Regions from separate parts of the Brachybacterium avium genome, predicted to be linked through region 2. Evidence: riboswitches for the same ligand, from Rfam matches in the RefSeq annotation. Region 2 holds a riboswitch; each other region holds the start of a gene.
What was found. Region 2 has a riboswitch for thiamine pyrophosphate ahead of thiO (glycine oxidase ThiO). Riboswitches for the same ligand answer to the same signal wherever they lie in the genome.
Positions count from the first base shown of each region.

Region 1: linked by a shared signal. The riboswitch ahead of CFK39_RS04040 (ECF transporter S component) and the one ahead of thiO (glycine oxidase ThiO) in region 2 are both predicted to bind thiamine pyrophosphate.
Region 3: linked by a shared signal. The riboswitch ahead of CFK39_RS06140 (bifunctional hydroxymethylpyrimidine kinase/phosphomethylpyrimidine kinase) and the one ahead of thiO (glycine oxidase ThiO) in region 2 are both predicted to bind thiamine pyrophosphate.
Region 4: linked by a shared signal. The riboswitch ahead of CFK39_RS13845 (ECF transporter S component) and the one ahead of thiO (glycine oxidase ThiO) in region 2 are both predicted to bind thiamine pyrophosphate.

Region 1 is NZ_CP022316.1:883,917-891,724, reverse strand. Features, by position in the region: gene purQ (phosphoribosylformylglycinamidine synthase subunit PurQ) at 1-62, opposite strand, end outside; gene purS (phosphoribosylformylglycinamidine synthase subunit PurS) at 62-334, opposite strand; gene CFK39_RS04050 (MBL fold metallo-hydrolase) at 622-1,347, shown strand; gene CFK39_RS04045 (protein-L-isoaspartate O-methyltransferase family protein) at 1,397-1,999, shown strand; TPP riboswitch at 2,068-2,176, shown strand; gene CFK39_RS04040 (ECF transporter S component) at 2,215-2,919, shown strand; gene CFK39_RS04035 (ATP-binding cassette domain-containing protein) at 2,909-5,344, shown strand; gene CFK39_RS04030 (phosphoribosylaminoimidazolesuccinocarboxamide synthase) at 5,420-6,334, opposite strand; gene purD (phosphoribosylamine--glycine ligase) at 6,331-7,632, opposite strand; gene truA (tRNA pseudouridine(38-40) synthase TruA) at 7,772-7,808, shown strand, end outside.
Region 2 is NZ_CP022316.1:2,004,899-2,012,706, forward strand. Features, by position in the region: partial or broken gene CFK39_RS09055 (thiazole synthase) at 1-669, opposite strand, end outside; gene thiS (sulfur carrier protein ThiS) at 673-915, opposite strand; gene thiO (glycine oxidase ThiO) at 912-2,075, opposite strand; TPP riboswitch at 2,068-2,171, opposite strand; TPP riboswitch at 2,362-2,453, shown strand; gene CFK39_RS09070 (3-oxoacyl-ACP reductase) at 2,729-3,532, shown strand; partial or broken gene CFK39_RS09075 (LLM class flavin-dependent oxidoreductase) at 3,532-4,841, shown strand; gene CFK39_RS09080 (Gfo/Idh/MocA family protein) at 4,899-5,927, opposite strand; gene CFK39_RS09090 (sodium:solute symporter family protein) at 6,527-7,808, shown strand, end outside.
Region 3 is NZ_CP022316.1:1,340,994-1,348,801, reverse strand. Features, by position in the region: gene CFK39_RS06155 (thiamine phosphate synthase) at 139-849, opposite strand; gene thiM (hydroxyethylthiazole kinase) at 846-1,643, opposite strand; gene CFK39_RS06145 (MFS transporter) at 1,640-2,554, opposite strand; gene CFK39_RS16740 (MFS transporter) at 2,554-3,018, opposite strand; gene CFK39_RS06140 (bifunctional hydroxymethylpyrimidine kinase/phosphomethylpyrimidine kinase) at 3,015-4,697, opposite strand; TPP riboswitch at 4,688-4,780, opposite strand; gene CFK39_RS06135 (exonuclease SbcCD subunit D) at 4,870-6,033, shown strand; gene CFK39_RS06130 (AAA family ATPase) at 6,030-7,808, shown strand, end outside.
Region 4 is NZ_CP022316.1:3,092,598-3,100,405, reverse strand. Features, by position in the region: gene CFK39_RS13865 (ADP-ribosylglycohydrolase family protein) at 1-530, opposite strand, end outside; gene CFK39_RS17035 (hypothetical protein) at 627-812, shown strand; gene CFK39_RS13860 (hypothetical protein) at 869-1,420, shown strand; gene CFK39_RS13855 (M13 family metallopeptidase) at 1,452-3,482, shown strand; gene CFK39_RS13850 (hypothetical protein) at 3,479-4,075, shown strand; TPP riboswitch at 4,067-4,172, shown strand; gene CFK39_RS13845 (ECF transporter S component) at 4,216-4,797, shown strand; gene CFK39_RS13840 (ATP-binding cassette domain-containing protein) at 4,934-6,904, shown strand; gene CFK39_RS13835 (ankyrin repeat domain-containing protein) at 6,925-7,365, shown strand; gene CFK39_RS13830 (GNAT family N-acetyltransferase) at 7,372-7,808, opposite strand, start outside.

The sequences.
Region 1 (7,808 bases), 1.1 Mb from region 2:
ACGGCGCGCAGCGCGTCCCGGTCATCGAGCGTGCCCGGGAAGGTCACCACACCGATGCGCATCAGGCCTGCGCCTTCCCGTCGGCGGCGTCCTCGACGTCGATCGAGACGACGTCCTCGATGACGGGGTTGGACAGCAGGGTCTCCGCGGCCTCGCGCAGGGAGGCGAGCACCTGCTCGGTGACCTCGCCCTCGACCTCGAGCTCGAACCGCTTGCCCTGACGGACCGAGGCGATGCCCTCGAAGCCCAGGCGGGGGAGCGCGGCGGCGACGGCCTTGCCCTGCGGGTCGAGGATCTCCGGCTTGGGCATGACGTGGACCACGACACGTGGCATGGGTGCTCTCCTGGGGGACGACGGCCGCGGGATGCGGTCCTGGCGGGTGAGGGCTGCGGGGCGGGCACGGTCGGCGCACGGGGCGGCCGACGGGACGAGCCCGACCCCTGACATGGTACCGAGCCGGAGCGTCCCGGCGGCGGGCTGCCCACCATGGGGTCCGCGTCTCGCCCGGGGCGCGGTCGCGCAGTGTGGGCGTTGTGGACTCAGCGCGGTCCGGCCCTGGGCAGGAGCCGTCCGCGACGATATGTTCGAGGCACACCTGACCTCGCCCCCGGGAGGACCCGATGAAGATCCACCACCTCGTCCATTCCTGCCTGCTCGTGGAGATCGCCGGGCGGCGCCTGCTCGTGGACCCCGGCGGCTTCAGCACGGAGGCCGTGCGCGGCCTGGACGCCGAGCTGCTGTCCGGACTGGACGCCGTGCTGATCACGCACCAGCATCCCGACCACCTCGACCGGGCACTGCTCCAGGAGGTGCTGGACCGGGCCGGCGGCGCCGAGGTGATCGCCGAGCCGGAGACGGCCGCGCTCCTCGCCGAACCCGCGGGCGATGCCGCCGCGATCCCGGCGCAGCGCCTGCTGGCCCTCGCCGCCGGGGACACGCATGAACTGCCTGCGGTCCCGGGCGAGCAGGCGGTGCGCCTCGAGGCCGTCGGCGGCCAGCACGCGGTCATCCACCCGGACATCCCCCGGGTGGGGAACTCGGGCCTGGTGCTCTCCGCCGGGGACGGTCCCCGCCTCGGCATCACCGGCGACTCGCTCGAACCGGTCCCGCAGTTCCGGGGCATCGACGTGCTCGCCTTCGCGGTGGTCGCTCCCTGGTCGAAGATCGGCGAGACCATCGACTTCCTGCGCGCTGTCGGCCCGGTGCTCGCGCTGCCGGTGCACGACGCGATCGCGAGCGACGCGGGCCGTCCGATCTTCCTGCGCCAGTCCACGAATCTCGCTCCCGAGGGCACCGAGGTGCGCGATTGGCCGGCAGACGGGGTCATCGAGGTCGGCGCGGACTGAGCACGCCCGGCCGAGCGCGCCGGGCCGAGGAGGTCGGGAAGTGAGCAAGATGCAGGAGCTGCTCGGCAGGGAGGTCCCTGCCGACCGGATCGCCCAGGCGATGCGGGCGGTGCCGCGGGCCCGTTTCCTCCCCGCCGCGCTCCGTCACCGGGCGGGCGAGGACGCCCCGCTGCCGATCGGTGAGGGGCAGACCAACTCGCAGCCCACCACCGTCGAGAACATGCTCCGCCTGCTCGAGGTGCGAGAGGGGCACCGGGTGCTCGACCTCGGAGCCGGCTCCGGATGGACCACCGCCCTGCTCGCCCATCTCGTCGGCCCCACCGGGGAGGTGCTGGGCCTCGAGCGCCAGCAGCGGCTGCTGAGCCCGGCGCGCACCGCGCTCGCCGAGACCGTGCCCGAGGGCCGGGCGAGGATCCGCGCCGCCCGGCCCGGCGTGCTCGGCGCCCCCGAGGACGCGCCCTTCGACCGGATCCTCGTCTCCGCCGGAGCCGGCCGCCTGCCGCCGGCGCTGCCCGCACAGCTGGGCGAGGGCGGGATCCTGGTCATCCCCGTCGGCCAGCAGATGCGACGGATCGCCCGCCGCGGCGACGCGCTGGAGGAGACCGTCCACGGGGCCTACCTCTTCGTGCCCCTCATCGAGGACCCGCCATGAGCCGAACCGGCCACGGAAGGGTCCGCCGGCTGGACACCGTGCACGGGAGGGACCGCTGCAGTTAGGGTGGCCCCGTGCACGGGAGTCCGGTAGGCCGGGCTGAGAGGGAGTTCTCGAACTCCGACCGTAGAACCTGATCCGGATCATGCCGGCGCAGGGAGCTCCGCCGAGCGAATGTCGCCGCGCGCCCGTGCCCGTCTGGAAAGGCACGGACCGTGATCCCCGCTTCTGACGACGCCTCCGCACCCACCACCGCTCCCGCCGCTGCCCCCGGCGGCCCGCCGCCCCCTGCGAGCCCGGACCCCGATCCCACACCCGCCCGCTCCCGACTCGGTCTGCGCGAGATCGTGCTGGTCGTCGTGCTCGGCGTGCTGTTCGGATTCCTGTACTGGGTGTTCGTCCAGGCCTGGAGCTGGCTGGCGATCGCGATGGGCCCCGCCGGTGATGTCGCCCAGCACGTGATCTTCGGCTCCTGGCTGTTGGTGGCCCCGATCGCGATCGCGATCATCCGCCGCCCCGGCGTGGGGATCCTCGCCGAGATGCTCGCCGGGACCATCGAAGTGGTGTTCCTGGGCAGCCCCGTCGGCCCGCTGCTGGTGCTCTCGGCCGCGCTGCAGGGCCTCGGCAGCGAGCTGCCCTTCGCCCTGACCCGCTACCGCCGCTTCGGCTGGGGCGTGTTCGCCGCCTCCGGTGCGCTCGGCGCGGGCCTGGTGTTCTTCTGGTCCGCGTACCGGATGGGCTGGTACGGCCAGGACCTGCTCACGCTGCGCCTGGGCATGCAGGTGCTCTCTGGGCTCGTCCTCGGCGGGCTGCTGGCCCGCGTGATCGTCCGCGCGCTGGAGCGCACCGGAGTGCTGACGAACTTCGCCATCGGTGCGTCGGCGCAGGCCGACGAGATCCCGCAGCGCCGTGTCCGCTGAGGCGGGAACGGTCCGGGACGACACATCGCGCCCGGTCGGGGCCGCCGCGTCCACCGAGCCCACAGCGCCTGCCGAGCTCGTCGTCGAGGCGAGGGACCTCGAGGTGGTGCTGCCCTCGGGCGCCGGTGTCGGCCCCTGGACCGGGACCCTGCGCGCGGGGGAGCAGGTGCTGCTGCTGGGACCCAGCGGCTGCGGCAAGTCCACGCTGCTGCGGGCGCTCGCCGGCGCGATCCCCGCCCATCAGCGGGGCCGGGTCACCGGGACGCTGCGGGTGGGGGAGATCGATCCGATCGCCGGCGGCGTCCTCGCCGCGTCCGCGGCCGTCGGATTCCTCGGGCAGGACCCGGCCGACGGGGTCTGCCTGCCGCAGGTGGCCGACGACGTCGCGCTCCCGCTGGAGAGCCGTTGCGTCCCGCCCGCGCAGATCGGCCAGCGCGTGCACCGCGCGCTGGCCGAGGCCGGGATCGATGACCTGAGCGAGCGCGCCGCCGCGACGCTGTCCGGCGGGCAGCTGCAGCGGGCAGGGCTCGCCGCGGCCGTGGTGGGCCGGCCCCGCCTGCTGCTGCTGGATGAACCGACCGCGATGCTCGACGCCGACGGGGTGCAGGCGGTGCGTGAGGCCGTCACGGCAGCCGCCGCCGGCGGCGAGGTCGCGGTGCTGCTGGTCGAGCACCGGCTCGACGACTGGGCGGGAGAGCGTGGGGTGGCGGGGCTGCCGCCGCGCACCATCGCCCTGGACGCCTCCGGTCGGGTGCTCGCCGACGGACCCACCGGGGAGGTCTTCGCCCGTCACGGCGCCACGCTGCGGGAGGCCGGGTGCTGGCTGCCGCGCGAGCTCGAGCAGCAGCTGGAGGGCGCGGCGGAGCTGAGTCCGGAGCGCTGTGCGGGCCCTGTCCGGGACCTCGCCCCGGACTCACCGGCGAATGCTGCGGCGGATCCCGCGAGGGAGCCGCTGCTGACCGTGCGGGGCGCCGAACTCGGCCATCAGGGTCGTCCGGTCCTCTCCGGGGTCGACCTCACCGTGCGTTCCGGGCAGTTGCTCGCCGTCGTCGGCCGCAACGGTGCCGGCAAATCCACCCTGCTGGGGGCGCTGTCCCGGCTGGATCCGCCGCTTCGCGGTGAGGTCGAGGGCGCTGCGGCGGGCCTGGTGTTCCAGCGGCCCGAGGCCCAGTTCGTGGCCGACACCGTGACCGGTGAGCTCGCGGCGTCCGGGGTGGATCCCGCCCAGGTCACGGCGATGCTCACCCGGCTCGGGCTCGAGGAGCAGCGGGAGGCGAGCCCCTTCGCGCTCTCCGGCGGTCAGCAGCGTCGCCTCTCCCTCGGCGCGATGCTGCTGACCGAGCGGCCGGTGCTGCTGGCGGACGAGCCCGGCTACGGCCTGGACCGAGCCGCCGCACACACCGTCCTCAACCAGCTGCGGGAGGCGGCTGATGCCGGGCAGGGGGTGGTCATCGCCACCCATGACCTGCGCACGGTGGAAGCGGCCGATGCGGTGGCCGTGATCGATGACGGCCGACTGAACGGGCCGATGCCGCCAGCAGACCTGCTGCAGGACACGGCGCTGCTGCAGCGCGCCGGGCTCGTCGCAGGAGAGCCGGTCGCGGACGCGTGCCCGCTGGCCGGGGCAGAGCCCCAGCCGGCCGCGGAGAAGCCTCCGTCGGCCGTGGAGCCCGACCCGAGGGCGGGCCCCCGGGGCCGGCTCGCCCGGCGCAACCCCACCGTGCTGCTGGCCCTGCTGACCGGCCTGAGCATCGTGTGCATCGCGCTCACCGACCCGGTGCCGCTGCTGGTGCTGTACGCGCTGCTCGGCGCCGGCGTGATGATCGGCTGCCGCCGCGGACCGCTGGCCCTGCTGCGCGGCCAGTTGCCGTTCGTGGTGTTCGCCAGCGGGATCTTTCTGGTCAATGTGGTCAGCCGCCCCGGGCACGAACCCTGGCCCGAGCTGCCGATCCGGATCACCGAGGAGGGGATCGTGCTGGGCGCGGCGCTGGCGCTGCGGGCGCTGGTGATCGGGCTCGGTGCCCTCACCGTCATGTGGGCGACCGAGCCGCGGAACACGATGGTGAGCCTGCAGCAGCATGCCCGCCTGCCCGCCCGGTTCACCTACGCGCTGCTGGCCGGACGCCGGCTGCTGGATGATCTGCCGCACCGGTGGGAGACGCTCACCCGCGCCCACCGGGTGCGGCTGCCGCTGACCGCCGCGGGTGCCGTGGCCCGGCTGCGGCCCCGTCACCTGCTGCGCTGCGCCTTCGGACTGCTGGTCGATGCGGTGCGCAGCGCCGAACGGATCGCCTTCGCCCTCGAATCACGGGGTCTCGGGGAGGGGGAGCGGACCCTCTGGCGGCCGGTCCCGCTGGGTCGCGGTGATGCGCTGCTGGCCTGCGGGATCGCGGCGGTGGTCATCGCCGTGCTGGTCCTGGTGTGAGGGGGCCGCCGGGTGAGGCGGCCCTGTCGCCCGCCCGGCGGTGCTGTCGCCCGCCTGGCGGTGGTCCGGCCCGGCTCAGAATTCCTGGCCGGTGAGGCGCTCGTACGCCTGGACGTACCGCTGCCGGGTCTGGGCGACCACCTCGGCCGGCAGTGCCGGTGGTGCGTCGGTGGAGCCCTTGGACCAGCCGGAGGCCGGGGAGGTCAGCCAGTCCCGCACGAACTGCTTGTCCAGGCTGGGCGGGGTGCGGCCCGGGGTGAAGGTGTCCGCGGACCAGAACCGGCTGGAATCCGGGGTGAGCACCTCGTCGCCGAGCATCAGGGTGCCGTCGATCCGGGAGCGGCCGAACTCGAGCTTGGTGTCTGCGAGGATGATGCCCCGCTCGTCGGCGATCCGCCGGGCCCGCTCGAACACCGCCAGGGTGAGGGACTCCAGCTGCTCGGTGAGATCCTCGCCCAGCAGCTCCCGGGCCTGGGCGACGGTGATGTTCTCGTCGTGCTCCCCGGGTGCGGCCTTCGTCGAGGGGGTGAAGATCGCGGGCTCCAGGCGGGAGGCCTCGGCCAGCCCGCTGGGCAGCACGTGACCGCCCACCGAGCCGCCGGCACGGTAGTCGGCCAGGCCCGAGCCGGTCAGGTGGCCGCGGGCGATGCACTCCAGCTCCACCATGTCCAGGCCGCGGCAGCGCACCGCGCGACCGGCCACGGCGGCGGGGACGTCGGTCCCGGAGAGCACATGATGGGGGACGATCTCCGCCAGCTGCTCGAACCAGAACAGGCTGATCCCGGTGAGCAGGCGGCCCTTGTCGGGGATGCCGGGCTGGAGGGAGTGGTCATAGGCGCTGATCCGGTCGGTGGCGACCATCAGCACCTCCTCGGCGGCCGAGGGCTCCACCCCGGCGGGGACGTACAGCTCGCGGACCTTGCCGGAGACGATGTGGTCCCAGCCCTCCAGCTGCGGGGCCTCGATCAGGGGTGCGGTGCTGGTGCTCATGCGGTCTCCTCCGACGCCCCGGGGGCGGTGTGCGCAGCGGCTGCGGCGCGGCGGGCGATATCGGTGCGGTGGTGGCTGCCCTCGAGGACGATCTCCTCGGTCGCCGCGAGCGCCCGGGAGCGGGCCTGCTCGAGGTCGGCGCCGGTGGCGACCACCGACAGCACCCGGCCGCCGGCGCTCACCAGGGCGCCGTCCGCGGCGGCGGTGCCGGCGTGGATGACGTGCGCGCCGCGAGCCTCGCAGGCCTCGAGCCCGGTGATCGGGTCGCCGGTGCGCACGGCGGCGGGATATCCGGCGCAGGCGAGCACCACGGTCACCGCGGCATCATCGCTCCAGGTCAGCTCGGCTTCCTCGATGAGCTCGCCGCGGGCGGCGGCCAGCAGCAACGGGGCCAAGGGGGAGGTGAGCCGCTCCAGGACCACCTGCGTCTCGGGGTCGCCGAAGCGGGCGTTGAACTCCACCACTCGCATCCCCCGCGAGGTCAGCGCCAGCCCGCAGTACAGGACCCCCACGAAGGGGATGCCGCGGGCGGCGAGCTCCGCGATCGTCGGGCGGGCGACCTTCTCCAGCACCTCGTCGGTCAGGCCCGGCGGCGCCCAGGGGAGGGGGGAGTAGGCGCCCATCCCGCCGGTGTTGGGGCCCTCGTCCTCGTCCAGCGCGCGCTTGAAGTCCTGCGCGGGGGCCAGCGGGACCACGCGGGTGCCGTCGCTGATACAGAACAGGGAGACCTCGGGGCCGTCCAGGTACTCCTCGAGCACCACCTGGCCGCCAGCGGTCAGCACCGCCTCGGCATGGATGATCGCGGCCGCGCGGTCCTCGGTGACCACCACGCCCTTGCCGGCGGCGAGCCCGTCGGCCTTGACCACGAAGGGCACATCGCCCAGGGGGTTGACCCGGTCCAGTCCGGCCTCGAGCTGCGCGAGCGCGGTGACGGTGACGGAGGCGGCGGTGGGGACCCCGGCCACGGCCATGATCTCCTTCGCCCACGACTTCGAGCCCTCGAGCACCGCGGCGGCGGCCGACGGGCCGAACACCGTCAGACCGGCTTCGCGCAGCCGGTCGGCGGCCCCGGCCACCAGTGGTGCTTCGGGGCCGATCACCACCAGATCGGGCTGCAGCTCACGGGCCAGGCGCACCTGGGCGTCCAGATCGCCGACGGGGGTGTCGTGGCAGGTCGCGAGCTGCGCGATGCCGGGATTGCCGGGTGCGGCGTGCAGCTCAGGGGCGGGATGGTCTGCGGCGAGGCGCCGGATGATCGCGTGTTCGCGACCTCCGGAGCCGATGACGAGGATCTTCACGCGGTTCAGCGTACCCAGCAGGTCCCCGGCGCCGGGCACCTGCCCGCACTGCGGAGGATGCGGCGCCGGGGGAGGGGCGGGCGGGCTCACCTCGACGGTCGACGAGACGTTCTGCTCCCGCGCCGTTACGATCGCTCTCATGCCCGTCGACCTCCCGCACGTGTCCGCGCCCGCTC
Region 2 (7,808 bases):
GGCCATGGCCTCGGGGTCGCGTGCGCGGGTGATGGCGCTCGCGGCCAGCACCGCGTCGCAGCCGAGCTCCATCGCCAGCGCGGCATCGGAGGCGGTGCCGATCCCGGCATCGAGCACGACCGGCACCGTGGCGCGGGAGGTGATCATCTCGATGTTGTGGGGATTCAGCACGCCGAGGCCGGTGCCGATCGGAGCTCCCAGCGGCATCACCGCGGCCGCGCCGACGTCCTGGAGGCGCTGCGCGAGGACCGGATCGTCCGTGGTGTACGGAAGCACGGTGAATCCGCGCTCGACGAGCATGGCGGTGGCCTCGACGAGCTCGACGCCATCGGGGAGCAGGGTGTCCTCATCGGCGATGACTTCGAGCTTCACCCAGTCCGTCTCGAGGGCCTGACGGCCCAGCTCCGCCGTCAGCACGGCGTCGCGGGCGCTGAAGCAGCCGGCGGTGTTGGGCAGGGCACGGATCCCCAGGCGGCGGATCATCGTGAACACGGAGTCCCGCGTCGTCGGGGAGAAGCGGCGCAGGGCGACCGTGGTCATCGCGGTGCCGGAGGCGAGCAGGGCTCGTTCCAGGGCCGCCAGGTCCGTGATGCCTCCGGTGCCCATGATCAGGCGGGAGCTCAGGGTCTCTCCGGCGATGACGAGTTCTGTCTCGGGGGTATCGGTCATGATTCATCCTCCTTGGACGGCGGTGACGAGCTCGTACCGGGCATCGGAGGTCAGCGGGGTGTGGGCCCAGCTGCTGCGCGGCAGGACCGCATCGTCGACCGCGATGGCCACGCCGAGCGGGGTGCCGTCGCACGCGCGCCCGTCGTCGCCGACCTCGCGGCCGAGGCGGTCGGCCACCAGGTCGCGGACCGTGACGGCGTCGGACAGGTCAAGATCCTCGCCGTTGACGTGGACGACGATGCTCATGAGACCTCCTGGAGGTGGGATGTGGTGGTGAAACGGGCGGGATCGACGGCGGCGAGCTCCTCGGCCATGTCCCCGGGCGGCGGTGCCCCGGGATCGGCCTCGAGCAGATCGGCGGTGCGCGCCGCGGCCCAGGCGGAGAGCAGGATCCCGTGGCGGTGGTAACCGGTGGACACGATCACTCGCGGGTCTGTCGGCACCGGTCCCAGCAGCGGGAGGTCATCCGGGGTGCCGGGGCGGGCGCGAGCGATCACTTCACGCAGTTCGGTGTCGCGGACGGAGGGGAGGACCTCGGCCGCGTCCTGCAGCAGGGTCAGCACCGCGCCGGCCGACGCGCCGACCATGTCGTCCTCCCGGCTGGTGGCCCCGAGCACGAGGCCGCCGCCGCGCGGCACCAGGTAGAGGGGACGCCCGCGGACCAGGGCTCGGACCGTGTGGTCCAGCAGGTTGTCCTCCTCGGGCAGCAGGGCGGAGGCGGGGACGTGCAGGCGCAGGATGTCACCGTGGACCGGGCGCAGCGACAGGTCGAGCACCCGGTGCGGTCCGTCGATCTCGGTGGTGCCGAGGCCGGCCGCGAGAATGATCCGGTCGGCGTCGATCTCCTCGGTGGAGGCGACGCGGCTGCCGATGGTGAGGGAGACGGGCGGCCCGTCGCCGGGACGCCCCGGGCCGGCCAATGCGTCGACGACGGCGGCGACCAGGGTGCGGGGGTCCACCTGGTGGTCGCGGGCGACGAGCATCGCCCCGGCCACGTGCCGGGCCAGCGTCGGAGCGCGACCGCGCAGCTGCGCGGACGTGAGCTCCTCGACCTCGGCACCCTCCGCGCACTGCTCCTGTGCGAGAAGACGCAGGGCCTCGAGGTCGGACCGGTCGCGGCCGACGACGAGGGTGGGGGTGTCGCGGTAGCCCAGCGGCTCCTCGGTGCGCAGGGCGAGCTCGGCGGCCAGCGCGCGGTGGTGGCTCGCGGCCTTCCTCATCAAGGGCCTCAGCGAGTGCTGGCCGAACTGGACCTCACTGGTGGGAGCCAGCATCCCGGCCGCTGCGTGGGTGGCCTGTTCGGCCACGCCGGTGGAACGGATCTCGACCCGGTGACCGCGGCGTCTCAGCTCCAAGGCGGTGAGCAGTCCGATGATCCCGGCGCCGACGACGGCGACGTGCTGCATGAGCGGTCCTCCTGACGGCGGCATTATCCGCATCCAGTGCTGGTGGTCGGCACGAGGCCCTCTCAGCCCGACGAACGGGCTCCCACGGAACCAGGCCACCCTACCCGCAGCGGCGGGCGGGCGGCGGCGAGGGTCCATCCCGGCGGATCGGCCGACGGTCTTCCGTCCCGGGTCGGCCCGGCCCAGCAGCGCACCGTCCACTGGGACGGGTGCCCTCCTTCCGCACGGTCGCCGCAGCTCCCGCACGGGACGAACCGCCGCACGGGCGGGGCCATGGGTATAGTCGACGACCGACACGGGGTGCCCGACAGGGCTGAGAACACACCCGGTGAACCTGATCGAGTTCGTACTCGCGGAGGAATGTCGTCGATGAGCTGCTGTGCACTGGTCTCACCTGCAGTGGCGCCGTATGCGGCGCCGGCTGCCGTGACACCCCGGCCAGCAGCGCACGATGTACGGGCATCGCAGGCAGTGATGACACCGTCCGGCCCGGGCCTGAAGGGCCTGCGCCTGCCGTCCGCGAGAACGGGATCAGAGCCGACCCCCGTCGTCCCGCTCCTCCACCTGTGGAGCGTTCTCCCGCCCCTGCCCGGATGCCGGTCCTTCCGCCATCCCGGGGGCTCGCATCCCGTCTTCGAAAGGACGAACCACTCATGACCTCCTCTTCCGCTGCGCCCGCGCAGTCCCGGAGCATCCCCGCCCTCGCCGACCAGGTGGTCCTGGTCACCGGAGGCGCCCGCGGCCTCGGCCGCGCGATCACCGAAGCCCTGCTGAGTGAGGGGGCCCGCGTCGTCATCAACCACCTCACCAGCGGCGACGCCGCACGGGAGCTCGCGGCCCGCCATCCCGGCCGAGCGGTCGCGGTGCGCGCCGACGTCAGGGACCGCGGCGAGGTGGAGGCACTGTTCGAGGCGGCGCAGGCCGAGTTCGGCGCGCCCGTCAGCACCGTTGTGAACAATGCGCTCAGCGGCTTCTCGTTCAACGGGGACGCGAGGGCGAAGGCGGACGCGATCGACTACGACGCCTTCTCGGCCCAGTTCGCAAGCGCCGTGCAGGGGGCGCTGAACACGATCCAGGCAGCGCTGCCGGGCTTCGACCGGGCGGGTTCGGGCCGCGTCATCAACGTCGGGACCAACCTCTTCCAGCATCCGGTGGTGCCCTACCACGACTACACCGCGGCCAAGGCGGCGCTGCTGTCGCTGACCCGCACCTTCTCCGCCGATCTCGGCCCGCGCGGCATCACGGTGAACATGGTCAGCGGCGGCCTGCTGCGCACCACCGACGCGAGCTCCGCGACGCCCGAGGCCGTCTTCGACGCGATCGCCGAGAGCACCCCGCTGCAGTCGGTGACCACACCCGCCGAGTTCGCCGATGCCGTGCTGTTCTTCGCCTCGCCGTGGTCGCGGGCGATCACCGGCCAGAACCTGGTCGTCGACGGCGGGCTGGTGAAGGACTGATGGCCGCGACTGCTACCCGCCACGTGCGGCTGAACCTGTTCGCGCACGCGGTCGGCCACCACGGCGCCGCCTGGCGCGCGCCCGGCTCCGCAGTGTCCCGCCTGGGCGACATCACCTACTGGGAAGAGCTCGCCCAGATCGCCGAGCGCGGCCGGCTCGACGCGATCTTCCTCGCAGACGGCCAGTCGATCGCGCCCACCGGCGCCGAGCGCGGGCCCAGCTGGTTCCTGGAACCGATCACGGTGCTCACGGCGATGGCCCGCGCCACCGAACGGATCGGCCTGGTCACCACGGTCTCAAGCACCTTCTGGGATCCGTTCCATGCGGCTCGGCTGCTCGCGAGCCTGGATCACATCTCCCACGGCCGGGCCGGGATCAACGTGGTCACCTCGATGACCGATGCGGAGGCCCGCAACCACAGCATGGCCGCGCTGCCCGCCCACGAGGAGCGGTACGGCACGGCGGAGGAGTTCATCCAGGTCCTCCATGGCCTGTGGGACTCGTGGCCGCGCGAGAGCATCCTTGCCGACCCGAGGGTGTGTACGCCGACTCCTCCCTGCTCCGTCCGCTGGATCACCTTGGTGACTCCTTCGCAGTCGACGGCCCGCTGAATGTGCCGACGCCGCCGCAGGGACGCCCGGTGCTGTTCCAGGCCGGAGCCTCGGAGCCGGGACGCGACCTCGCCGCCCGCTGGGCCGAGGGGATCTACGCGGTGGCCTGGGACCGCGAATCCGCGCACGCCTACCGCACGGACCTCCGTGCCCGCGCCACGGCGCTGGGCCGTGATCCGGACCTGCTCGCGGTGGTGCCGGGACTGGTCACCTACGTCGGCTCGACCGAGGAGGAGGTCCGGCGCATGCAGGCGGACCTCCACTCCCGCCTCCCCGTCGAGGACTCCCTGCGCCAGCTCGCCTTCTTCGTCGGCCAGGACACCTCGGGCTGGGAGCTGGACGCTCCCGTCCCGCCGCTGCCACCGCTGGAGGAGTTCACCGGCCCGAAGGGGCGCTACGCGACGGTGCTGCGGATCATCCGCACCACACGCCCGACGGTGCGTGAGCTGCTGGGCTTCCTCGCCGCCGGCGGTGGCCATGCCACGTTCATCGGCACTCCGGAGTCGGTGGCCGACGAGATCGAGCGCTGGGTCGATGCGGGTGCGGCCGACGGCTTCAACCTCATGCCGCCCACCCTCCCGGGAGGGATCGAGGACTTCGTCGACCAGGTCGTGCCCGTGCTGCAGGAGCGCGGCAGGTTCCGGCGCGAGTACTCCGGGTCCACCCTGCGCGAGCACCTGGGCCTGCCGCAGCCGTAGGCGGGGGCCCGCCGGGGTCGTGAGGTGGTGCGGCTGCGGGAGGGGTGCCCGGCCGGCTCACGCCCCCGGCCCCACCCCGCTGAGCCGGTACGCCTCCTTCAGGATCTCCAGCGAGGCCATCGCCTCGCCGGGCCCGATCCAGAAGGGCTCCGGCTCGTCCAGGCGCTCATAGAAGTCGCGGATCAGCAGCTCGTGGGAGACGCCCCAGTAGGAGCGGCCCCCGGAGGTCACCGAGCGTTCGGCGAGGGTCTCCACCCGGCCGTCGGCCCAGCGGCTCGTGAGCCCGCCGTCGGTGCCGCCGCGCAGCGTCAGATAGGCCCTCTCGCAGTCCAGCTCGAGCTCGACCGGGCGGTGCTGCGGGGCGGTGAGGGTGGCATAGAACGAAGTGGTGATGCCGCCGGGATGGTGCAGCAGCAGTTCGGCGGTGTCCTCGACCTCTATGACGTCTCCGTACTTGCGGGTCGCCACGTGCCCATCGGTGCGCTCCACCCCGCCCAGCAGCCACTGCACCAGGTCCAGGGTGTGGATGGCCTGGTTGATCAGCAGCCCGCCGCCGGAGCCGGCCCAGGTGCCGCGCCAGGGCTTGGCGCGGAAGTAGTCGGCGCTGCGGGTCCAGACCACGGAGGCCCAGGCTCCGCGCACCGCGCCGAGTTCGCCCGTGCCCAGCATCTCGGCCAAGTGCCGGCTGGCCAGGTTGTAGCGGTTCTGGAAGCAGATCCCGACCTTCGGGGCGCCGGGCGAGGTGCTCGCGCTCGCCAGGGCGTCGACCAGGCGGCGGCCCTCCTCGAGGGTGTGCGCGAGCGGCTTCTCCTGCAGCACGTGCACCCCCGCCTCGAGGGCTGTCAGCGAGGGACCGATGTGCTGGTCGTGCGGCGTGGTGACGTGCACGGCGTCCGGGCCGAGGGCGTCGATCAGCTCCCGGGTGCCCGCGAAGCCGGGCACCCCGGTCGCCGCGGCGGCGCGGGATCGCGCCTGTGGGTCGGTGTCTGCCACACCGACGAGCTCCAGGCCCTCGATGTCCCGGATCGCCTCGAAGTGGACGACGGAGACATCCCCGCAGCCGATCAGCCCGATCCGCCTGGTCATCCGTGTCCTCCTGGTTCCCGGCCGCTGCGATACGGCTCTCTCGACGAGCGTCACTGTACGTGGGGCGCGAGCGCAGGTGCCATGCGTTGCCACGTGATGCAACGAGATGGCGGGGCGGGGGAGGAGGTCACCCGGGGGTGCGGGCAGTGGCGCGATTGGGCGACGAGAGCGAGCCGGAGGAGCGAGCGAAGAGACCTGGTCGAGCTGCGACACTCGGAGTGGTGCATGTTCATGCAGGTGTGGCGCAGGTCTACTCGGATTAGGTTTGTCTGACAATCGATTTGCGCGCTCTGACCTGCAATGGTTACCGGGGCGTTACCCGATAGGTGGCTATGTGGCGGGCAGTGTGCGAGTATCTATGCGGCTCCAAGTGCGACAGAGCCGCGGACCGTCCCACGAGGACGAGGAGCCGCGGCCGCAGTCCCGTCCCCGGAGCAGGTGCCAGGCGCCGCCCGGGTCGACGAAGACCGGACTGCATGCCGGGAGCTATTTGCCGGTCGGCCCGCTGCAGGGCCCCGCCCCGAGCTCAGCATGCGCTGTGCGACTCGCGGAGGACCGGACGCTTGTGATCGGTTTGTCCGCGACGAAAGGAAGTAACAGTGCCGCCCGCGCCTTCAGGGGAGATCGTCCAGCTCGGAATCATCGGAGTCGTCCTGCTCCTGCTCCTGTTCTACGGGGGCACGATGTGGATGTCGGTCTCGATCTCCCGCAAGAAGGAGAACGCCGACGACTACATGACCGCCGGCAACAAGATCGGCTTCGGCGTCTCCGCCGCCTCGATGACGGCGACCTGGATCTGGGCGTCCTCGATGTACGCCTCGGTGACCGCCGGGTACACCTACGGCGTCTCCGGCCCCATCCACTACGGGCTCTGGGGTGCGCTGATGATCCTGTTCATCTACCCCTTCGGCAAGCGGATCCGCTCCGTCGCCCCCCGCGCCCACACCCTGGCCGAGGTGATGTACGCCCGCCACGGCCGCTCCTCGCAGCTGATGCTCGCCGGCTCCAACGTGCTCGGCTCGGTCATCTCCCTGACCTCGAACTTCATCGCGGGCGGCGCGATCATCGCGATGCTCTCCCCGCTCAACTTCGGCGCCGGCATCCTGATCATCGCCGGTGGCGTGCTGCTGTACACCCTGTGGTCCGGCTTCCGCGCCTCCGTCCTCACCGACTTCGCGCAGGTCCTGGCGATGCTGGGCGCGGCCGTGATCATCATCCCCGCGGTGTTCTTCCTCGCCGGCGGGCCCTCGATGTTCGCCGAGGGCGTCGCCACCGGCAACGTCACCCCGCAGCAGGAGAGCTTCTTCTCCTCCGACGCGTTCTTCAACCAGGGCGCCCCGTACATCGCCGCGGTGCTCGCCTACGCGATCGGCAACCAGACCATCGCCCAGCGCCTGTTCGCGGTGCGCGAGGACCTCATCAAGCCCACCTTCATCACCGCCACCGTCGGCTACGGCGCGACCGTGATCGGTGTGGGCATGCTCGGCGTGATGGCGCTGTACCTGGGCATCGAGCCCGCCGGCGGCGACATCAACAACCTGATGCCGCAGATGGTGGGCAGCTACCTGCCCGTGGCCCTGGTGGCGCTCGCGTTCATCATGATCATCGGCTCGCTGTCCTCGACGGCGGACTCCGACCTCTCCGCGCTGAGCTCGATCGTCATGACCGACATCTACGGCCAGTCCGTGGGGCGCAAGAACGTCAACCCCAAGCTGATGGTGCTGATCGGCCGGATCACGATGATCGTGGCCACCGGGCTCGCCCTGTACTTCGCCACCGCGAAGTTCAACATCTTGGACCTGCTGGTGTTCGTCGGCGCGCTGTGGGGCTGCCTGGTGTTCCCGGTCATCGCCTCCTTCTACTGGAAGAAGGTCACGAACC
Region 3 (7,808 bases), 660 kb from region 2:
CTGCGACGGGGATGCCCTCGCCCACCGAAGGAGCCGGAGAATCCCCGGAACCCTGGAAAGATCTGGGCCCGCCACCCTTCTGACTGGACCGTCCTTGCTCCTCGCCGGACCCGGCGCACCGTCGTGTGCTCCAGGGCCTCAGCCCGCGGCGAGGCCGGCGAGCACCTCGCGCACCGCCGCAGCCGGATCCGCGGCGCCCATGACCGCCCGGACCACCGCCACCCCCGCCACCCCGGTGCACGCGAGCGGAGCGGCATCAGCGGGCGTGACGTCACCGATCGCCACGATCGGCAGCGACGAGGCCGCGACCAGCGGTGCATACCCCTCGACCCCCAGCGGAGGACGGCCGGACTCCTTCGTGGGCGTGCGCCGGAACGGGCCGGCACCCAGGTAGTCGACCTGGTCGCGCACTACCTCGGCCGCGCGGACCAGCTCGAGCGTCCCCGTGGTCAGCCCGATGATCGCCTCCGGCCCCAGCAGCCCTCGCGCATCGGCCACCGGCAGATCGTCCTGACCCAGATGCACGCCGTGCACCGCCGCCCCGCGCTGCCGGGCGACGGCCGCGACGTCGGCCCGGTCATCGACCAGCACCCGCGTCCCCGGATTCGCGGTGTGGACCGCCCCGGCCACGGCGAGGACCAGCTTCAGCAGCTCCGCCGCCGTGGCCTCCTTCGCCCGCACCTGCACCACCCCGGCCCCGGCGGACGCCGCCGCGGCCGCGACCTCGACGGTCCGCCGCCCGGTCCCCGAGGTGACGAGATAGCAGCGCAGATCGAGGCCCGGGAGAGGACCGCCCTGAGTGCCGATGGGCTGCACGGGCTGCGTGATGTGCGTGGGCTGTGTATTCATCGTCCTACCTCATCGAGTGCGTCCAATAGATGCATGCGGAAGCTGCCCGGGCCGGTGGCCCGCTCGGCGGCGAGCTCCCCGGCCAGGTCGAGCCAGACGGTCGCGGCCACCGCGGCCTCGAACGGATCGGGATGCACGGCGGTGCAGGCCGCCGTCAGCGCCCCCAGCAGGCAGCCGGTGCCCGTGACCCGTGTCAGCAGCGCGGTGCCGCGCGCCACCCGCAGGCTGCGCGCGGAATCCAGCACGAGGTCCACCTCCCCGGAGACCGAGACCGCTCCGCCGGTCCGCGCCGCCACCTGCCGGGCGGCGTCCTCGACAGCATCGCCGGCGCGACCGCTCGCGGGGGAAGCGTCCGGGCCACGCCCGCCCCGTCCCACCCCGGTCAGGGCAAGGATCTCGGAGGCGTTGCCGCGCACCACGGCGGGCCGGGAGTCCAGCAGCTGCCGGGCGAGCGGAGTGCGGACGGGGGCGATCCCGATCGCGGTGGGGTCGAGCACCCAGGGGCGTCCCTCCCGCACCGCCACCTCGACCGTGGCCGGGATCCCGTCCATGGCGTCGGTGCTGAGCGTGCCGAGGTTGATCGACAGGGCCTCGGCGAGGGTGGTCACCACCGGGGCCTCGGCTGCGGTCTCGGTCATCATCGGCCGGGCCCCGGCGGCCAGCAGGCCATCGGCGACCAGCGACATCGAGACGGTCGCAGTGAGGCAGTGCACCAGCGGCGCCCGCTCGCGCACCGCGGCCAGGACCGGGGCGACCGGGCCCAGATCCGGGTCGGTGCCGGGCCGGGCGGTCATTGGAGGCTCCCGGTGGCCACGGTGTCGAGGTCCGCGTCCAGCTCACGCGGTCGCAGGCGCGGTCCGCGCGCGGCACCGATCACCAGCAGCAGACCGCCGAGCACGATCAGGGCCAGGACGGTGCCGTGACGGCCCAGCACCGGCTCCAGCGCGGGCACATAGAAGGGGTAGAGCGCCGGCAGCACCAACGACAGGCTGTACCCGGCGCCGTACCCGGTCGAGCGGATCGAGGTGGGGAAGCGCTCGGAGAGATAGGCGGCGATCGGCCCGTAGGCGGCGACGGTGGCGATCTGCAGCAGCGCGGCGCAGGCGGCGGCCATCGCCAGCGTGGGGGAGGTGACCGCGAGCCACCACAGCAGCGGTCCCGTCACCGTCGCGGCCGCTCCCCAGATCATCAGCAGCCGGCGCCGCCCCACCAGGGTGGACAGGTGCCCGGCCAGCGCCATCGCCACCGCCTGCGCCACCGAGGCCAGCCCCATGACGATGGGCACCGCGATCGGCTCCAGCGGAGCATCGGTGGACAGCCGCTCGGTGAGCAGCAGCACGGTGGTGTAGGTCAGCAGCCACAGCCCCGTCATCATCGCGAACACCTGCCAGAACGCGCGCGACCAGGAACCGGTGAGCAGGCTGCGCAGGGTCGGGGCCGGTGCGGGCGCGGGCACGGGCGCAGGCGCGGTGCCCGGGCCGGTCGCGGGAAGTGCCTCCTGCTGCTGCGTGAACAGCGGGGCATCGCTCACCTGCCGGCGGTAGTACAGCAGCATGCCCACGGAGAGCAGAGCCCCGGCCGCGAACAGCACCCGCCACCCCCAGGCCGCGTACTGCTGCGGCCCGAGCAGCGTCAGAAGCATGGCGACGGCGAAGGCCACCGCCGCCTGCGCCCAAGGGGCCATCGACAGGATCAGCCCGCTCATCAGCCCGCGCCGACGCGGCGCCGACCATTCCATCGCCAGCGGGATCGCGGCCGAGTACTCCCGGCCACGAAGATGCCGCCGAGGAAGCGCAGCAGCAGGATCAGCGTCACCGTCCCGATGCCCAGCAGCTGATGGGTGGGGACCAGGGCGATCGCCAGCGCACATGCGGCCGTGCCGCCGATCGCGATCCGCGTGGTGCGGGTGCGGCCGAGGCGGTCCGAGATCCGGCCGAACACGACCCCGCCGACGGGACGGCCCATGAGCATCGCGATGATGATCAGCGCCCCGGTGGAGGCGGTCGCACCGGGCCCTGCGAGCACCAGCATCGCGGGGGCGAGGGCCGTCACGGGCAGGAACACATGGATGTTGTCGATGAAGTTGCCGACCACCCCGGCCCGCAGGGCGGCTCGCCCCGCCGGGGGCAGCTGCTGGGGTTCGGTGAGCGTCGAGGCGGCAGCGGTCATCGGGTCGCCCCGCTGAGAACGGCCTCCGCCTGGGCGGCGTGCGGCTCGAGCCGACGGGCCTGCTCGAAGAACTCCAGCTCGTGGCGGCACGCCAGGAGGAACGCTCGCGTCGCCGCGGCCCGCTGGGCGGGGGTGGCCGCAGCGACCTCCCGCTCGACCTCGCCCAGCGCCCCCTGCACGCCCTCGACGAACCCGGGATCGCGATAGGTCTCCAACCAGGCGGCGTACGGATGGCCCGGCGCGATCTCGGCCAGATCACCGCCCACCTGCGCGTAGAGCCAGAAGCACGGCAGCACCGCGGCGGCCGTCACCGGGGCGGCGGAGCCGAGCGCATGGGCGAGCAGGAAGTCGGTGTACGCGCTGGTCACCGGGCTGATGGCGGTGCCATCCTCGGCCGGTTCCGCGGAGAGCCACGAACGATGCAGCTCCGCCTCGACCGTCAGACAGGTCCGGGGGGACTCCGCCCAGAACGTGCGGCCCGAGGCGGTGGTGGACGCCTCCGCGAGGGCGGCCAGGGCGCGGGAGTAGCGGGCGAGGTAGAGCGCATCCTGGGCGAGATAGAACTCGAAGGCCGGGCCGGTCAGGCTCCCCTCCACCAGCGCCCGGACGAATCCGGAGCCCGCCACCTGCGCAGCCAGGGAGGAGCCGGCGGCCCAGAGCGCGGCGGTCCACGGGCCGGCGGGGGCGACGACCGGGAGCACCGGGGCGGTCCCGGCCTCCGTCCCGGCAGCTCCCGCGCAGGCATCGATCAGGTCCTCGGGCGTCTCGAGCCGGGCGGGGACCTCGCCCACCCGCAGCCAGGGCGCGGCGGAACCGGCCGCTGCCAGCCGTCGGCCCTGGTGGGCGTGGTCAACGGGGCCGTGCCCCGTCCCGACGTGCAGCGCCCCGCCGTGCACGATCGCCTCATGCAGCCACTGGGTCGCCCAGGCCAGGGCCGCGGCGGGGCTGTGACCGGCCCCGAGGCGGGTGGCGAGGGCGGAGGCGAGGGAGCAGCCGGTGCCGTGCGTGCTCGTGGTCTCCACCCGGGCCGAGCTCGCCCGGTGCTGCGCGCCGTCGGCCTCCACCCAGGTGTTGCTCACCTCGCGGTCCTCGAGGTGACCCGTCTTGACGACGACGGCGACCCCGGTCTCCGCCGCCCAGCGGCCGGCCTGCGCGAGCGCCTCCCCTTCGCTCCTCGCGCGCGGCGCACCGGTGAGCACCGCGAGCTCGTCGATGTTGGGGGTGACCACGCTCGCGCGACGGCAGAAGCGGATCATCGCCTGCTCGGCCGCGGGTTCCAGGAGGCGATGCCCGCTGGTGGCGACCATCACCGGGTCCACCACGAGCACCCGCGGTGGGTGCGCGTCGAGCCAGGCCGCGACCGTCTCGATGACCTCGACGGTGCCGAGCATGCCGGTCTTGACGGCCTCGAGGGTGACGTCATCGCTGACCGCGGCCAGTTGGGCGGCGAGGAACTCGGCCGGCGGCACATGGATGTCGCGCACGCCGTGGGTGTTCTGGGCGACCACCGCGGTGACGACGGCCATGCCGAACCCGCCCGCGGCGGTGATCGACTTGAGATCCGCGGCGGTGCCGGCGCCGCCGGTGGGGTCCGTCCCCGCGATCGAGACCACGCGCGGCACCGTCGGCCGGACGGGGAGGAGGGCAGAGGGGGACTGGGTGCAAGGATCCGAACTCATGCGGACATCCCTTCGCTAGTACGAACTAGATCAGGTTCCACGGGTGTCATCTCAGCGCGTCTCACGCACCCCGTGTCCGCCGACCACCCTAGAGCACGAGCTCGCAGCGGGGCCCGCCGTCCACGACGGTGAGACGTCACCGGCTGTCGGCCCCCGCTCGTAGGCTCAGGGCATGAAGATCCTGCACACCTCGGACTGGCACCTGGGCCGCACCCTGCACAAGGTCGACCTGCATGCCCACCAGGCCGCCTTCCTCGACTGGCTGGTCGCGCTGGTCGAGACCGAGCGGGTCGACGTGGTCGTCATCCCCGGCGACGTCTACGACCGCGCCGTGCCCGCCGTGTCCAGCGTGACCCTGCTGGACAGCGCCCTGGCGCGCCTGGCCGACACCGGCGCCACCGTGGTGCTGACCTCCGGGAACCATGACTCCCCGGAGCGGCTCGGCTTCGGCCGTTCCCTGATGCGCGCCGGCATCCACCTGCTCACCGACGTTCCCGGCATCGAACACCCCGTCTCCGTGGCCGATGAGCACGGCGAGGTGCTCTTCTTCGGCCTGCCCTACCTCGAACCCGACCGGGCCCGCACCGAGCTGGTCGCGGAGGGGGAGCCGCCGCTGGCTCGCAGCCACGAGGCCGTCACCCGCGCCGCGCTGGAGCGTGTGCATGAGCGCGCCGCCGCGCATCCGGGAGCGCGCACCGTCGTCCTCGCCCACACCTTCGTCACCGGCGGCGATGCCAGCGACTCCGAGCGGGACCTCTCCGTCGGCGGCGTCGACTCGGTGCCCGCCGGTGTGCTGGGAGGCCTCGACTACCTGGCGCTGGGCCACCTGCACGGCTGCCAGGACCTCACCCGCCTCGTCGGCGCCCCCGCCTGGTACTCCGGCTCGCCGCTGGCCTTCTCCTTCTCCGAGAAGAACCACCGCAAGTCGGTGCTGCTGGTCGAGCTCGGCGCCCCCGGGACCGCGGCAGAGGTCCGACGGATCCACACCCCGGTGCCGCGCCCGCTCACCGAGCTGCGCGGCTCCCTCGAGGAGATCCTCGCCCGCGCCCCCGAGCACGGCGGCGACTGGATCAAGGCCGTCGTCACCGACCCGGCCCGCCCCGCCCACCTGCAGGAACAGCTGCGCGAGGCCTTCCCGCAACTGCTGCTGACCGAATACGCGCCCGAGGGGCGGGAGGCGAGAGCGGGCACCCCGGTGGTGCGGCGGGAGCAGAATCCGTTGGACGTGATGGACGACTTCCTCGCCCACGTCACCGGCGCGGCTCCCACCGCCGCCGAGCACGAGGTCCTGGACCGCGCCTATACCGCGGTGCGCCGCCAGCAGGAGGCCTCGTGAAGCTTCACCACCTGCGCCTGACCGGGATCGGCCCCTTCGCCGGCACCGTGCAGATCGACCTCGCCGCTCTCGGCGCGAGCGGCATGTTCCTGCTCGAGGGCCCCACCGGCTCCGGCAAGTCCACGATCCTCGATGCCATCGTCTACGCCCTGTACGGGCAGGTCGCCGGCAGCGTCAGCAGCGGCGACCGGATCCGTTCGCAGTTCGCGCCGCCCACCGAGGCGAGCGTGGTGGACCTGGTGTTCGAGACCGCCTCCGGCATCTTCCGGGTGCGCCGCCAACCCGAGTTCCACCGCCCCAAACTGCGTGGCACCGGCACCACGAAGGAGCAGGCCAAGGCCGTGCTCTGGCGGATCGGCTCCCCGCAGCTGATCGAGGACGTCATCGCCGACACCGCAGGCGGGGGCAGCGGCGTCGAAGCGATCGCCGCCCGGATCGACGAAGTGGGCCGCGAGATCCAGCGCGCCGTGGGACTGACCCGCGAGCAGTTCACGCAGACCGTCCTGCTGCCGCAGAACGAGTTCGCCCGCTTCCTGCGCGCCGGCACCGGGGAACGCCAGACGGTGCTGCAGCGCGTGTTCGGCACCGAGACCTACGCCGCCGTCGAGAAGCAGCTCGAGGAGATGCGCAAGCAGGCCAGGCGCGAGGTCGACGCCGCCCAGCAGACCCTCGGCACCGCGCTGGCCCGCTTCACCGAAGCCGCCGCTCTGGAGGAGGAACCGGTCGGCGTGCTCGAGGAGCACGCCGCTGCACTGCGCCTGGAGCCGCTGGCCGGGCTCGCCGAGGAGCACCTCGCGGCGGTGACCGCCCGGGCCGACGAGGCCGGTGGCGCGGCGGAGCAGGCCGGGACCGCCGAACAGGCCGCCCGCACCGCGGCCGAGGCCGCGACCACCGCCCGCACGCGCATCGACCGCCGGCGGGAGCTCGACGAGCTCGCCGATCGGCTCGAGAAGGAGAAGACCGCCCTCGAGAGCGCGCAGACCGCCCTGCAGCGCGACGAGACCGCTCGCCCCGTCGTCGAGGTGCTGCGTCGCCGCGACGGCGCCACCACGAAGGCCGCCACCGTGGTCGAGGCCCTCGCACAGCTCGCGAGCACCACCGCGGAGCGGCAGAAGTCGGTGGTGGACCTGCTGGAGGAGGAGGACGCTGCTGCCCAGCTGGCCGCAACGGCCGACGAGGCCACGACCGCCGCCGGCACGCTGAAGGACCTCGTCGAGCTCGAGGCCGGGCTGCCCGCGCGGGAGCAGCAGCTCGCCGGGCGACGCGAGCAGCTCACCGCGTCGACGACCGCCCTCGCCGCGCTCACCGAGCAGCTCGAGGCACGGCCGACCCGACGCACCGAGCAGGTCACCGCCCGGGATGCCGCGCGCAAGGATGCCGCCGCTCTCGGTGACGCCCGGCTCGCGCTGCGCACCGCCGAGGAGCGCCAACAGGCCACCACCGCTGCCGCGGCCCAGCAGAAACAGGTCGAGACCGCCCGCGAACAGGCCGCAGCCAGCCTGCGCACCGCGCAGGAACGGGCGGCGACGGAGAACCAGCTGCGCCGCCGCCGCTTCGCCGGGATCGCCGCCGAGCTCGCCGTCGACCTCGAGGCCGGGGACGCCTGCCCCGTCTGCGGCGCGCTCGAGCATCCGCACCCGGCGAGCACCGCCGAGGACGCCGTCGGCCCCGAGCAGGTCGAGGCCGCGGAGGAGGAGCGCCGGGCCGCCGAGGCCGCGCACTCCCGCGCTGAGCAGCAGCACGCCCTGGCGGGCCAGGAGCTCGCCCGGCTCCAC
Region 4 (7,808 bases), 1.1 Mb from region 2:
GTCATCGCCTCGACCGCGTCCTCCTCCGAGGAGAGCAGATAGGGAAGCACGGTCACGTGCACCCTCATCAGCGAGCCGTTCCCCGCAGAGGCCGGCAGCTGCTCGTGCGCAGTGGCCGCGGCGAGCCGGAAATCCTTCGCCCGCGGCGCGTAGTGGCCGTCCTCGCGGGCGAGATCCGCCGCGGTGCGGACCACCTGCGAGGTGAGCGTGCCGATGTCGGGAGTGCCCAGGGACCACGAATACCACTCGCGGGCGATGTGGTTCTGCGCAGTCTCGACCCGCAGGTCATGACCGTCGGAGGCGGCGAGGGACGCCTCCAGCACCACGATCGCCATCGCGGTGTCGTCGGTCCACTCCCCCGGCTGCCAATCGAGGACCCCGCCCCCGATCATGTCGATGTCCTCGGAATCGGGCAGCGGCGGCTGGAACTCGTAGGGGGCGCCGAGCGCATCCCCGGCCGCTGCCGCCACGACGGTGCCGATGGCACGCTGGCGCTGAGCCTGGGACAGGCCCTCTCCGCTGGTGTTCATCGCATCGATCGTCACCCGGCCATGGTTCCACACCGCTGGCGGCGAACTGCGCCCAGTCCGGTCCCGGTACCCTGGTGAGGACCCAGAAGGAGCTTCATGACAGACACCTCCGCGGCCTCCGCACCGCACGGCGACGACCCCCACGATCACACCGGCCACGACCATCCGCCCAGTGGCGCGGATCTCGTCCGGGACCTCGTCAAAGGCCTGTCGATCCAGGCGCTGCTGATCCCGGTGCTGGCTGTCATCCTGCTGCTGGCGATCCTGCCCTTCGCCCCCTGACACCGGTCCCCCTGCTGCTGGGGATCGGCCTGGGCGCCGCCCAGCTGGCCTCGCTGGTGGCCACCAGCCTGTTCGTCGCGCGCACCCGCACCCAGCTGGCCGTGAACCCCGGCCTGCTGGCCGTGCGCAGTGTCGTCGAGGAGCTGCTGCGTGTCGCTGCGGTGCTGCTGGCGATCCTGCTGTGGCCCGCTGATGTGCGCCCGGAGCTCGGCATCTGGGTCGGGGCCGGCTGCGCGCTGGTGTGGCTGCTGCTCGCCACCGCCCAGACCATCACCACCCGGCAGCGCATCGCCCGTCCCGGCGACTGGTCCGAGGAAGCGATCTCCACGATGCTGGCGCATCGGGTCGGCGCGCGCTCGACCGTGCTGATGCGCCTGCTCGACGTGGCGGGCACCGTGATGTTCCAGGTCGGCGCCACGGTGCTGGTGATCCTCTCGCCGGTGCTGGCGATCGGCACGATCGTGCTCTCGATCGGTGTCGGTCTCTCCACCCTGGTGCTCCATCGCCGCTCGCCGGCCGAGCGCTCCCGCAGCCCCTGGGCCTACGCCCCCGTCGGCCTCGGGCTGCTCACCCTCGCGCTCGCCGTCTTCGGGCTGCTCACCCTCTGATCCCCGTACCCCCATCCTGCAGGAGCCGATGATGACCACTGCCCCCACCCCCTCCACTCGCCCCTCCGGCCTCTGGCTCGATCAGGTCGACGAGTCCGTCCGCATCCAGGACGACCTCTTCGGCCATGTCAACGGCCGGTGGCTGCGCGAGCATGTGATGCCCGCGGACCGCTCCAGCGACGGCGCCTTCCACGCCCTGCGGGACCTCTCCGAGGAGCGGGTGCGCGAGATCATCGAGGAGGCCGCGGCCGACGCGGAGTCCCGCGACCCGCGCGGCGAGCAGGTCCCTGCCACGGATCACCACCGGGTGGGCGCGCTGTACCGGATGTTCATGGATACCGAGGCGATCGAGCAGGCCGGCCTCGGCGTGTTCGAGGGTCTGCTGGCCGAGGTCACCTCCACCCCGGATCTCGAGGGCATCGTACGAACCATGGCGGCCCCGGACTCCGGCACCTCCGCGCTGCTGGCGTACGTCTGGACCGACGACATGGACTCGACGAACTACCAGGTCAAGATCCACCAGGGCGGGCTGGGCCTGCCGGACGAGTCCTACTACCGCGAGGAGGACTACGCCGAGATCCGCACCGCCTACGTCCAGCACCTGGCGAACCTCGCCCGCGTCACGGGGCTCGCCGGTCGCGAGGGTCTGGTCCCCGGGAGCGCCGAGGACCTCGCCGCCGCCGTGATGGACTTCGAGACCCGTCTGGCCGCCTGCCACCTGGACGTGGTGCGCCTGCGCGACCGGGAGAAGTCCTACAACCCGATGGGCTCCGCCCAGCGCCGGGAGCTGGCGCCGAGCTTCCCCTGGGATGCCTACGTCGAGGGCACCGGTGCCCCGGCCACGGCCTTCGAGGTGGTCTCGATCGGTCAGCCCGACTTCGTCGCCGCCGCCGCCCGGCTGCTGGCCGGGGAGGACCTCGAGGTGCTGCGCAGCTGGCTGGCCGTGCATGCCGTGTCCGCCTACGCGCCGTACGGTCCCGCCGTCCTGGTCGAGGAGGACTTCGCCTTCTCCGGGAAGATCCTCTCGGGAGCCGAGGAGCTGCGGGAGCGGTGGAAGCGCGGTGTCGCCTTCGTCGAGGGTGTCGTCGGCTTCGCGGTGGGCCGTGAATATGTCGCCCGCCACTTCCCGGCCGCGCACAAGGAGCGCATGACCGAGCTGGTCGACGCGCTGATGGACGCCTACCGCGACTCCATCCGGAGCCTGCCGTGGATGACCCCGGCCACCCGGCAGAAGGCCCTCGCCAAGCTCGAGCGGTTCACCCCGAAGATCGGTTACCCCGAGCAGTGGCGCGAGTACGACGGCCTCGAGCTCGTGCCCGGTGACCTGGTCGCCAGCGCCCGGGCCTCCCGCTGCTTCGAGGCCGCGTTCGAGTTCTCCAAAGTGGGAGGGCCGATCGACGAGACCGAGTGGCACATGACCCCGCAGACGGTCAACGCCTACTACAACCCGGGCGCGAACGAGATCGTCTTCCCCGCCGCGATCCTGCAGCCCCCGTTTTTCGATGCCGAAGCCGAGGACGCCGTGAACTTCGGCGGGATCGGTGCGGTCATCGGCCACGAGGTGGGCCACGGCTTCGACGATCAGGGCTCGAAGTACGACGGCGAGGGCAACCTGGTCTCCTGGTGGACACCCGAGGACCGCGAGGCCTTCGACACCCGCGCCGCGCAGCTCATCACCCAGTACTCGGCCCTCTCACCCCGGGACCTCGACGACTCCCATCGCGTCAACGGCGCCCTGACCATCGGCGAGAACATCGGCGACCTGGGCGGACTGTCCATCGGGGTGAAGGCCTACCTGGCCAGCCACGACGCCGCCGAGGTCGAGGCCGAGATCGACGGCTTCACCGGCCTGCAGCGGGTGTTCTGGTCGTGGGCGACGGTGTGGCGCGGCCGCCACCGCACCCAGGAGGCGATCCGCCGCCTGGCCGTGGACCCCCACGCCCCGATGGAGTTCCGCTGCAACACGGTCGCGAGCCACCTGGAGGAGTTCCACACCGCCTTCGAAGTCCATGAGGGTGATGCGATGTACCGCGCACCCGAGGAGCGGGTGAGCATCTGGTGAGGCCGGAGGCGCCGTTCTACGTGGGTCGCACGCGGCCCTCGTCCATCGGCTGGACCCGCATCGCGATCACTCTGGTGGCCGGCGCCGTGCTCGCGCTGCTCATGGCGCAGCGCTCCACATCGCTGGGCATGCTGCTGGTGGCAGTGCTGTTCCTGGGCCTGGCGGTGTGGACGTGGATGGGGCAGCGGACCCGCTTCATCGTGGACGGGCACGGGCTGACGGTCAGCTTGGGAGGGTTCCTGCCTCGCAAGCCCTGGCCGCTGGAGGATTTCCGCACCGTGCAGCTGCGCGAGCTGCCGCGCTCGCAGGTGGGCGTGGCCCTCGGCGGCTACGGATGGCGTCGCAGCCGCGCATCGACTCCGCAGCCCGCGGAGCTCACCCCTGTCGGGTCGCGGAAGATCTTCACCCTCGACCAGATCCAACAGCCCTACCGGATGCTGGTCACCCGGCCGGGGACGATGGTCGAGATCATCGGCCGCGGCTCCACCCACTACATCCTCTCCCCGAGGACCCGCACGCCACGGCCACCGCGGTCGACCAGGCGATCCGTTCCCGGCGCTGAACGGGTAGACTTCCCCCTCGTCATCCACTGACAGGGGAGCACCGCGAGGTGCTGAGAGTGCGCAGCCCGCGCAGACCCTCGAACCTGATCCGGCTCACACCGGCGTAGGGAGTCGGGATATCCGTGGAGCGCCGCCGGCGCCCGCGCCCCTTCCAGAGGGAAGGAGAAGTGATGACTCGTTTCCGTACCGTGGACCTGCTGGTCACCGTTCTGATCGGCGCCGCCTTCGGCGTCGCGTACCTGGGCTACGGCCAGCTGTACACGCTGATCGGACCGCTGACCGCGACGTTCAAGCCCGCCGAGGGACTGCTGGCCGGGATCTGGTTCCTGCCGGCGATGCTCGCGGGGCTCATCGTGCGCAAGCCCGGTGCCGCCCTGCTGGCCGGGCTGCTCGCCGCCGTGCTGTCGATGCTGCTGGGCAGCCAGTGGGGCTGGGGCACCGCGATCTCCGGCCTGATGCAGGGCGGCGGCGTCGAACTCGCGTTCCTGCTGACCCGCTACCGGCGCTTCGGCCTGCCGGTCGCCGTGCTGGGCGGCGTCCTCGCCGCGCTGCTGGAGTGGGGATGGGAGAAGGTCGCGTACTACCAGGAGATGAGCTGGGCCTTCTCCGGCGCGATGCTCGCCTGCTTCCTGGTCTCCGGGGTGCTGCTGTGCGGCGTGCTCGGCTGGGCGGCCGCACGGGCGCTGGTCTCCACCGGCGCGGTGGACTCCCTCGCCGCCGGCCGGGAGCACGCCCGGGTCGCCGAGGCCTGAGCAGGCGGCCCCGATCACCCCTCCCCGCGCCCCTGCCACGACCGGTCGACAGCTGACCGGTCTGACCTGGCGACCGCTGACCCGCTCCCGGCCCACGATCGCCTCGCTGGACCTCACGATCCCGGCCGGGCAGCGGGTGCTGCTGGCGGGTGCCAGCGGCAGCGGGAAGTCGACCGTGCTGCGGGCCCTCGCCGGGCTCCTCGACGAGGAATCCGGCGAGGGCACCGGCCTGCTGCCTCCACCGACCCGGCCCGGGGAGGCCGGGCTGCTGCTGCAGAATCCCGCGCATGCCGTGGTCGCGGCGACGGCCTTCCGCGACATCGCCTTCGGGCCCGAGAACGCCGCCCTGGACCGCACGGAGATCCGTGAGCGCGTCGCCGCAGCCCTCGCGGCCGCACAGGTGGGGCTGGATCCCCAGCGGGGTCCGCTCGAGGTCTCCGGCGGGCAGCAGCAGCGCATCGCACTGGCCGGCGGCCTCGCCCTCGACCCCGAGCTGCTGCTGCTGGACGAGCCCACCAGCATGCTCGACCCCGACACCGCGGACCGTGTCCGCGAGGCGATCCTCGTGGCCGCCGACGGTGCCGGTCTGGTCATCGCCGAGCACCGGCTGGGGCCCTGGCTGGCTCACGTGGACCGGTTGGTGGTGCTCGGCGAGCAGGCGCAGATCCTCGCCGACGGGGCACCGGGCGAGGTGCTGCGCGAGCAGCGGGCGCTGCTGCAGGAGATCGGGGTGCTGGTCCCCGAGGAGAAGAGCGCGGCGCGACCGGCCGCGACGCGATCAGTCGGGGCGGGGCCGATCGTCGCCTCGCTGCGCGGCGTCACCGTCCCCTCCCGCGGGCTGACCTCGCCCCTGGACCTCGAGGTGCGCGCCGGTCGCCTCAGCGTGCTCACCGGCCCCTCCGGAGCAGGGAAGACCACCATGCTGCGCACCCTGCTCGATGCGGCCGCACCGGCGACCGGCGAGGTGCAGCGGCCGGAGCCCGCACGGATCGCGGCGGTCCCCCAGAACCCCGAGCACTCCTTCGTCGCGACCACCGTGCGGGCCGAGCTGAGCGCCTCCCCCTGGGCCACCGATCCCGTCCTCGCCGAGGAGCTGCTGGAGCGCGCCGGGCTCGCGCACCTCGCCGGCGCCCATCCCCATCGTCTCTCCGGCGGGGAGCAGCGCCGCCTGGCGACCGCAGCGGCCCTCGCCCAGGCCCCGGACCTGCTGGTGCTGGATGAGCCCACTGTCGGCCTGGACGCCCGTCGGCGCCGGGACGTGCAGTCTCTGCTCGCGGACGCCGCGTCCCGCGGCTGCGCCGTGCTGGTCGCCACCCACGACCCGGAGCTGATCGCGGCCGCCGCCGACCGGTTCGAGCTGCCGGCCCCGGATCCGGCCGGGCCACCGCCCGCGCCGCGGCGTCGGCTTCCCGCCGATGCGCTGAATCCGCTCACCCTGTGCCTCATCGGGATCCTCGCCGCGGCCGGCTCCTTCGCCGTGCAGACCTGGCAGGGCGGGCTGCTGGCCCTGCTCCCTACGGTGCTGCTGGCACCGCTGGCGGTGCGGACGCTGCGCGGCGGCGCCCTGCGCCTAGCCCCGATCCTGCTCTCGGCAGCGGGGCTGGCCTGGACCACGGCCCTGCTCGGCGACGCACCGCCCCTGTCGCGCGAGGCATGGCTGCTGGGACTCAAGGAGGCCGCCCGGATCACCGCCTTCGTCGCCCCCGGGGTGCTGGCGCTGGGCAGCGTGGAGGCCACGGCGCTCGGCGATGCGCTGGGTCAGCGCCTGCGCCTGCCCGCCCGGCCGGTCGTCGCCTCGGTGACGGCGCTGGTGCGGGTCGGTCATCTGGGCCGGCAGTGGGAGGTCATCCTCCGCACGCGGATCCGTCGGGGCCTGGGCAGCGCCCGCTCTCCGCGACTGCTCGCCGGGGCCACGCTCGCCCTGCTGGTGGACACGCTGCGCGGGGCGGAGCAGCAGGCCCTGGCGATGGATGCGCGCGGATTCGCCGGGGCGGACCACCGCACCTGGGCCGCACCCAGCCCGCTGGGCCGGGCGGACCTGCTCGGCGCCGTGATCGCCGGCGGGTTCCTGGTCTGGCCGCTGATCGCGGGGATGCTGGTGGGGTGAGCGCGTCGTACCCTGGAGCGGTGAACGAGGACACCCGCACCCAGCCCACCAGCCCCGAGGACCCCGTCAGCACCGAGGACGAGGCCGTGATCGCCCTGGCCCACTCGCTGCTCGACGCCGCCCGCACCGGTGACGCCGCCGCCCTCCTGTCGCTGGTCGACCAGGGCGCCCCTGTGGACCTGCGCGACGGGGCCGGGAATTCCCCGCTGATGCTCGCCGCCTATCACGGCCACGCCGAGCTGGTGCGCGAACTCGCCGCCCGCGGCGCCGACGTCGACCTCGTCAACGACCGCGGTCAGTCCCCGCTGGCGGGCGTCGCGTTCAAAGGCTTCACCGATGTCGCGGAGGTGCTCCTGGAGGCCGGGGCCGATCCTGCTCTGGGCACCCCCAGTGCGCTGGATACCGCGGTCTACTTCGAGCGTGCGGAGATGGTCGCGCTCATCGAGGCCCGTCGGGCGTAGGCGGGTTCAGGCCCGTGAGGGCCTCCGCACCATCGCGACGTGCTCGATCCCTGCCTCCATGAACATCTCGCTGACGGTCTCGAAGCCCATCGAGGCGTACCACTGCTCGAGATAGGCCTGGGCATCGATGCGCACCTCCGCCCCGGGCGCGGTCTGCTCGATGTGCTCGAGCGCAGCGATCATCAGGCGGCGTCCGACACCGCCGCGGCGGTGATCGGCGCGCACGGCGACCCGGCCGATCCGCACCACGGCCGCCGCGCCGGTGCCGTCGGCCTCGAACAGCATCCGCAGGTGCGCGACCGGTTCGCGCTCGAGCCCGCAGGCCGCCGCCGCGGATCCCGGCAGCTCGATCCAGGCCAGGGTGGTCGTGGGCTCGAGCTCGCGGCCGTCGAGGTCCGCATCGGTGGCTCCCTGCTCCATCGTGAAGACGTCCTGTCGCAGCA